3 regions of the Streptomyces sp. NPDC050145 genome follow, and region 3 is predicted to be linked to each of the others. Evidence: riboswitches for the same ligand, from Rfam matches in the RefSeq annotation. Region 3 holds a riboswitch; each other region holds the start of a gene.
What was found. Region 3 has a riboswitch for cyclic di-AMP ahead of ACIBTU_RS18585 (LysM peptidoglycan-binding domain-containing M23 family metallopeptidase). Riboswitches for the same ligand answer to the same signal wherever they lie in the genome.
Positions count from the first base shown of each region.

Region 1 (2,255 bases), on a different contig from region 3:
GCCTCCCGAAGGCACTCGGCCTGCTGGCGGACGCCCTGCGCGCCCCCGCCTTCGCCGACAGCGAGATCGAGCGCCTGGTGCGCAACCGCCTGGACGAGATCCCGCACGAGAGCGCCAACCCGGCCCGCCGGGCCGCCAAGGAGCTCTCCAAGCAGCTGTTCCCCGCCACAGCGCGCATGTCGCGCCCGCGGCAGGGCAGCGAGGAGACCGTCGTCGACATCGACGCGGCCGCCGTACGCGCCTTCTACGAGCGGCACGTCCGCCCGTCCACCGCCACCGCCGTCGTGGTGGGCGACCTCGCGGGCGTCGACCTCGACACCCTCCTGAAGGACACGCTCGGCGCCTGGACCGGCGACACGGCGCAGCCGCGCCCCGTCCCGCCGGTCACCGCCGACGACACCGGCCGCGTCGTCATCGTGGACCGCCCCGGGGCCGTCCAGACGCAGCTCCTCATCGGCCGCATCGGACCCGACAAGCACGACCGCGTGTGGGCCGCCCAGATCCTCGGCACGTACTGCCTCGGCGGCACGCTGACCTCCCGTCTGGACCGGGTGCTGCGCGAGGAGAAGGGCTACACCTACGGGGTGCGCTCCTTCGCCCAGGTGCTGCGCTCCACGGCGGACGGCACGGGGGCCGCGATGCTCGCCATCAGCGGTTCCGTCGACACGCCGAACACGGGACCGGCGCTCGACGACCTGTGGAAGGTGCTCCGCAAGCTGGCCGCCGAAGGCCTGACCGACGCCGAACGGGACACGGCGGTGCAGAACTTGGTGGGCGTGGCCCCGCTGAAGTTCGAGACCGCGGCCGCCGTCGCGGGCACGCTCGCCGACCAGGACGAGCAGCAGCTGCCCGAGGACTTCCAGGCCCAGCTGTACCGCCAACTGGCCGCCACGGGCACCGTGGAGGCCACCGCGGCCGTCGTGAGCGCGTTCCCGGCGGACCGTCTGGTGACGATCCTCGTGGGCGACGCCGCGCAGATCGAGGAGCCCGTCAAGGCCCTCGGCATCGGCGAGGTCACCGTCGTCGCCGGCTGACGACGCCATGCCAGGGCGGCGACGCCCGAAACGGGACGAAGCCCCGGAAGCCACACAGGCCTCCGGGGCTTCGTGGCGTCACTCACGTTTCCCGCGCGTGCCGTTCGGTTCGCCCGACGCGTCACCGCGCGTCGTAAATGCCCGAATTGATGTAGAGGTTGCCTGTGTGCCCTGTGGCATGCGCTACAAAAGCCGGGATCCGTTTGTCGATCGAAAGATGTCCCGCTTAGCGTCGGTCCGGCTGTTCGCCACGTATGAGCCGCGCCCGCGGCCCCGGACAGTCATCGCCGAGTCCCCCACGGCGCGAGCCAGGGGAGCCGGGGACCCACCGCAGTCCCTGGGGTGAATCGGACGCTCTTCCCGTACGGGGAGGGGGCCCGTAGGAGACCTTCCTGCTCCGAACCCGTCAGCTAACCCGGTAGGCGAGAGGGAAGGAAAGGATCAGCCACTCCATGGCGTTCACCCGTGCCACCGGGAAGCATCGTCGTCCGAGCCGCCTCACGCGCACCACGGCGCAGGTCGCCGGCGTCGCGGCGCTCACCACGACCGGTGTCATCGGAGGCCTCGCCGCCCCCGCTCTCGCCGCCGACACCGCCGCGCCCGCCGACCAGAACGGTCTGACGCAGGCCATCGCGATCGGCGACACCCTGGCCGCCCAGATCGACGCCCAGGCGACCGCCCAGAAGAAGGCCGCCGAAGAGGCCGCCGCCCAGGAGAAGGCCGAGGCCGAGGCCAAGCGCCGGGCCGAGGAGGCCAGGCGTGAGGCCGCGAAGAAGGCCGCCGAGAAGGCCGAGAAGGAGCGCGCGGCCAAGGAGCGCGCCGCCCGCGCGGCCGAGCGCAAGCGCCTCAACACCTACGTGGCGCCCATCTCCGGCTCGTACGTCTCGACCGCCTACAAGGCGTCCAGCGGCCTGTGGTCCTCCGGCAGCCACACCGGCATCGACTTCCACGCCGCCAGCGGCACGAGCGTCCACGCGGTCGGCTCCGGCACCGTCGTGGAAGCCGGCTGGGGCGGCGCCTACGGCAACAACATCGTGATCAAGATGAACGACGGCACGTACACCCAGTACGGCCACCTGTCGTCGATCGGCGTCTCCGTCGGGCAGAGCGTGACGCCCGGTCAGCAGATAGGCCTCTCCGGCGCCACCGGCAACGTGACCGGGCCGCACCTCCACTTCGAGGCCCGCACGACGCCCGAGTACGGCTCGGACATCGACCCCG
Region 1 is NZ_JBITJS010000017.1:113,831-116,085, forward strand. Features, by position in the region: gene ACIBTU_RS30195 (M16 family metallopeptidase) at 1-1,034, shown strand, start outside; cyclic di-AMP (ydaO/yuaA leader) riboswitch at 1,310-1,474, shown strand; gene ACIBTU_RS30200 (M23 family metallopeptidase) at 1,487-2,255, shown strand, end outside.
Region 1: linked by a shared signal. The riboswitch ahead of ACIBTU_RS30200 (M23 family metallopeptidase) and the one ahead of ACIBTU_RS18585 (LysM peptidoglycan-binding domain-containing M23 family metallopeptidase) in region 3 are both predicted to bind cyclic di-AMP.

Region 2 (2,255 bases), on a different contig from region 3:
GTAGCCGACCAGCTCCGGGCCGATCTGCTCGATGACGGCGAGGACGGCCTTCTCGACACCCTTGCCCTGGTAGCGGTTCGGGTCACCGTCGCGGAGTTCGATGGCCTCGAAAGCGCCGGTGGAGGCGCCGGACGGAACAGCAGCACGACCCGTGCTGCCGTCGTCGAGGCCGACCTCGACCTCGACCGTGGGGTTGCCTCGGGAGTCCAGGATTTCCCGGGCTACGACGACGTCGATGGACGGCACGAGCATCTCCTTCTGGGATGTGACGCGGAGTGTGCGGGGCCGCGGTGCGCGGTTCCGCATGGCTTGAGCCTAACCGCACGCGGGCCATCGGCCAGCCGACCGCCCGTCTCTTGGACTCTGCCGTGAGCGAAATGTTTCCGACGGGAACAAATACCGCCGGTGGTTGGCCGGTGAACGGTTCCTTCGGGGGTGGGTCGGATTCGTCGCGGGCTGCGGGCCGGTGGGGCTTCTCGCGCAGTTCCCCGCGCCCCTGAGATGCGCACTTCGTGCGCGATCTCATCGGGCGCTTGCTCATCGGGGAAATGCGACCCGAAGGGTCTGCATTTCAGGGGCGCGGGGAACTGCGCGACCAGCCACGACGGTGGCGCGCACGGGAACGCGCAGGACCTCCCACCCCCTGATCCGGGGGCGGGAGGTCCATGCCAGCGAGCGGCCAGCGACTCGGCGTCCGCCGATGCCGAGTGCGGGAGCGCGCTCCCCTATATAAGGGGTGCGGCTTACTTCAGGTGGAGCTGCTGACCCGGGTAGATCAGGTCCGCGTCCTGAACGATGTCGTCGTTCAGCTTGAAGAGCTTCTGCCAGGTCGTGTGGTGCGCCTCGGCGATCTTGCTGAGGGAGTCACCCTTCTTGACCTTGTACTCGCCGTCGCCCTTGGCGACCTTCTTGCCGGTCGGCGTGGTGACGGTCTTCTTCGGAGCGGCCTTCGGGGCCTGACGCTCCTGCGAGCGGTTGGCCGGCTGCTCGGCCTTGCGCTCGGGCTGCGGCTGGGTCTGCTGCTGCTCGGCGGGGGCCGGGGCCGGGTTCGACGTCGAGGCGCCGGACAGGCCGACACCGCAGGACGGCCAGGCGCCCTTGCCCTGGGAGGCGAGGACCTTCTCGGCGACGGAGATCTGCTGCGCCTTGGAGGCCTGGTCGGCGGTGGAGGCGTAGGCGGTGCCGCCGTACGCGGCCCACGTGGAGGACGAGAACTGCAGGCCGCCGTAGTAGCCGTTGCCGGTGTTGATCGACCAGTTGCCGCCGGACTCGCACTGGGCGACGGCGTCCCACTCGGAGGCGGTGGCGGCGGAGGCGCCGGTGGCACCCATCAGCGGAACGGCGACGGCGGCACCGGTGACACCGGCGAGCGTGGCGACACGGACGGCCTTGGACGGGCGGCGGTGCTTGCCCTTGCTGGAGAACAGCATGGAGAGATCCCCTCACCGACGCCTACGAGGTGAGCTGTCGGGTTCGGGCCAGTGAGTGCCCGGCCGCGCAACCTAGTGCGCGGCTTAACCCCAAGCCGTACCGGAGTATCGCTTTCCGGACGGCGCCTACCTTGGGTCCCCCGCTCCTGCCCACGGCGCTGACGCGTCGACTGTTCCCGTACGGAGGTTGGCAGGATTCGGCGTGACATCCGTCGGGGCCCGCTGTGGCGAGCGGTCAGACCGTACGCAGCCGATCCGGCGGTTTTCAAAGCGGATCAGGCCCTTTGAGACCCATCTCTCACTTTCGCCAAATCGGACATTCAGACAGCAACCCGCCCTGAACTCCCGCTACTTTTCGCCCGATTCGAGCCCAAGATCCAGACTCTGACCAGGAAGGATGAGGTCAGGGTCGGAGCCGACCTCCTTCTTGTTGAGCTGGTACAGCTCGGCCCATCCGCCGTCCACGTTCTGCGAGTCGGCGATGTCCCACAGGTTGTCGCCGGCGCGCACCGTGTACGCGTCGCCGTCGCGCCGGTCGTCACGGGAGGCGTGACGGCCCTCTCCGGTACGGGAGTCGGCGGTGTCGTCGGAGGCCTGCCCGCCGCGGTGGCGGCCCGCGCCGGAGTCCTCGGAGGCGGGGTCGGAGGCGGACGGGGAGGCGTCCGGCTCGCCGGAGCCCTTCGACTCGTCCGGGGAAGTGGAGGCGCCGGAGCCGGACTTGTCCGTTTCGCCCTTCGTGTCGCCTTCGTCCGACGTCGCGCCGTCCGAGGGCGAGGCGCCGGTGCCGTCGCTCGGCTCGTCGCTCGCCTTGCCGTCGGGTTCGTC
Region 2 is NZ_JBITJS010000013.1:6,708-8,962, forward strand. Features, by position in the region: gene eno (phosphopyruvate hydratase) at 1-246, opposite strand, end outside; gene ACIBTU_RS25210 (transglycosylase family protein) at 744-1,430, opposite strand; cyclic di-AMP (ydaO/yuaA leader) riboswitch at 1,435-1,643, opposite strand; gene ACIBTU_RS25215 (transglycosylase family protein) at 1,779-2,255, opposite strand, start outside.
Region 2: linked by a shared signal. The riboswitch ahead of ACIBTU_RS25210 (transglycosylase family protein) and the one ahead of ACIBTU_RS18585 (LysM peptidoglycan-binding domain-containing M23 family metallopeptidase) in region 3 are both predicted to bind cyclic di-AMP.

Region 3 (2,255 bases):
CTACGCGACCGTAGCCAGGGGTTGACGAGTGGTGAGATACAGCACTCGGCGCCCGGGGAATATCCGGGCGCCGAGTGTGGATCATGCGCGTGGGTCAGATGGAGACGCCGTGCGCGCGCAGGTACGCGACCGGGTCGACGTCCGAGCCGTAGTCCGGCGTGGTGCGGATCTCGAAGTGCAGGTGCGGGCCGGTCACGTTGCCGGTCGCGCCGGAGAGGCCGATCTGCGTGCCGGCGGAGACGGCCTGGCCGGCCGAGACACCGAGCTGGGACAGGTGGGCGTACTGCGAGTAGTGGCCGTCGGCGTGCTGGATGACGACCTGGTTGCCGTACGCGCCGCCGTCACCGGCGGAGACGACGGTGCCCGCGGCGACGGCCTTGATCGGGGTGCCGGTGGGCACGACGAAGTCGGTGCCGGTGTGGTAGCCGCTGGACCACATGCTGCCGTTCTGGTGGTACGGCGTGCCCTCGGGGGCGTCGACCGGCTTCACGTAGGCGGCGGTGGAGGTGCTCGCCTGCGTGGCCGTGGTCCTGGCCTTGGCGGCGGAGCCGAGGGTGAGCTTCTCGCCCGGCTTGATCAGGCCGGCGTCGGAGCCGATCACGGACTTGTTGTCCGCGTAGAGCTTCTTCCAGCCGCCCTCGACGTTCTCCGCCTTGGCGATCTTGGAGAGCGTGTCGCCGGCCTTGACCGTGTAGGTCTGGGCGGTGGCGGCCTGCGCACCGCCGGCGCCGATCAGCGGCAGCGCGAGCGCGGCACCGCCGACGGTGACGACGGCGGCGGCGCGGCCGAGGCGGTGGGACTTCGGACGGCGGTGCTTACCCTGTGCGGGCATGACGAGATTCCTCTCCGTCGCCTGCGAGGTGAGCTGTCGGGTTCGGACGGGAGATGTCCGGCCGCGCCCTCGCCATTCCTGACAGGGACACGACTTCACCCCGAGCCGCTGTGGGGAATTCCCGGGCGGCGTTCTTGCCTGTGGGTCCCCCGCTCCTGCCGTCACGGGTCGTAGTGAGGAATCCGGGCGGCGGCAGGACTAGGCGTTCCGACCGGAATGAGCGTGACCGTAGGGCAGCAAGAAACGAAGCGACAAGTTCCGAATTCCCTCTGACCTGCCTTTTCTTGATCGTTCATGCCTTTCCTGCGTCACCCTGCGTCTATCCCGCCCGCTTTACCGGCGCCTTACCGTAAGGAATTCCCGGGAAATCGGTCCGGAAGATCCACCACGGACCGTCACGGATATGACGCTGCTCACGCGCCGGGCGACAACGTCCGTAAATCTGCGGACAGTTAATGATGAATAGGCCAAAACGGACACATGGTTGCCCTCTGAATCCATGTCGTATCGTCGGGAGCGCGCCCGCCGGCGAGCAGCGCCGGTGACCCGACCGGGAGGAGCACCCGTGACGCAGCACGCCCCGTCCACCGAGCCCGAGCTGACCGGAGTGCGCAACTTCCGCGACGTGGGCGGCCTCCCCACCGTGGACGGCCGGCGCGTGCGCCCCGGCGTGCTCTTCCGCTCCGGGCACCTCGCCCACGCCACGGCCGAGGACGCGGCGTTCCTCTCCGGGCTCGGCCTGCACACGATCTTCGACTTCCGCAACGCGGCGGACCAGAAGCTGGAGGGCGCGGACGTCGCGCTGCCCGGTGTGCGCAATGTGAACCTGCCGCTGTCGGACCCGGCGGACGGCTCCGAGTTCTGGAAGATGGTCCGCGAGGGCGACATGGCCCAGCTGCGTTCGGTGCTCTCCGGGGGCCGCGCCGCGGACCGCATGATCAATTCGTACCGGTCGATCATCACCGACCGCACCGCCGAGCACAGCCGCGTACTGCGCTCCATCGCCGAGGACAGCGTGCCCGCGCTGATGCACTGCGCGGCGGGCAAGGACCGGGCCGGTCTGTCGATCGCCGTGACGCTGCTCGCGGTCGGCGTCGAGCGCGAGGCCATCGAGGCGGACTACCTGGAGTCGAACGCGAAGCACCGCCGCTACAAGGTGCACCGCAGCTCCACGTCCCCGGACGCCTACTCCGCCGAGGTCATGGAGCTGCTCAGCCCGCTGTTCGACGCGCGCGCCGAGTACCTGCGCGCGGCCTTCGAGACCATCGAGCAGACCTGGGGCGGCACGGAGCGCTACTTCGCGGAGGGGCTCGGGCTCACCGCGGCCGACCGCGACCGGCTGCGGGAGCGGCTGCTCGTCTGACCTCCGCGTGGACGGCTACCGGTTCGCGCCCAGGGTGAACAGCAGGTAGATGAACCCGGC
Region 3 is NZ_JBITJS010000008.1:326,999-329,253, forward strand. Features, by position in the region: gene ACIBTU_RS18585 (LysM peptidoglycan-binding domain-containing M23 family metallopeptidase) at 95-832, opposite strand; cyclic di-AMP (ydaO/yuaA leader) riboswitch at 838-1,018, opposite strand; gene ACIBTU_RS18590 (tyrosine-protein phosphatase) at 1,398-2,195, shown strand; gene ACIBTU_RS18595 (DUF6126 family protein) at 2,211-2,255, opposite strand, start outside.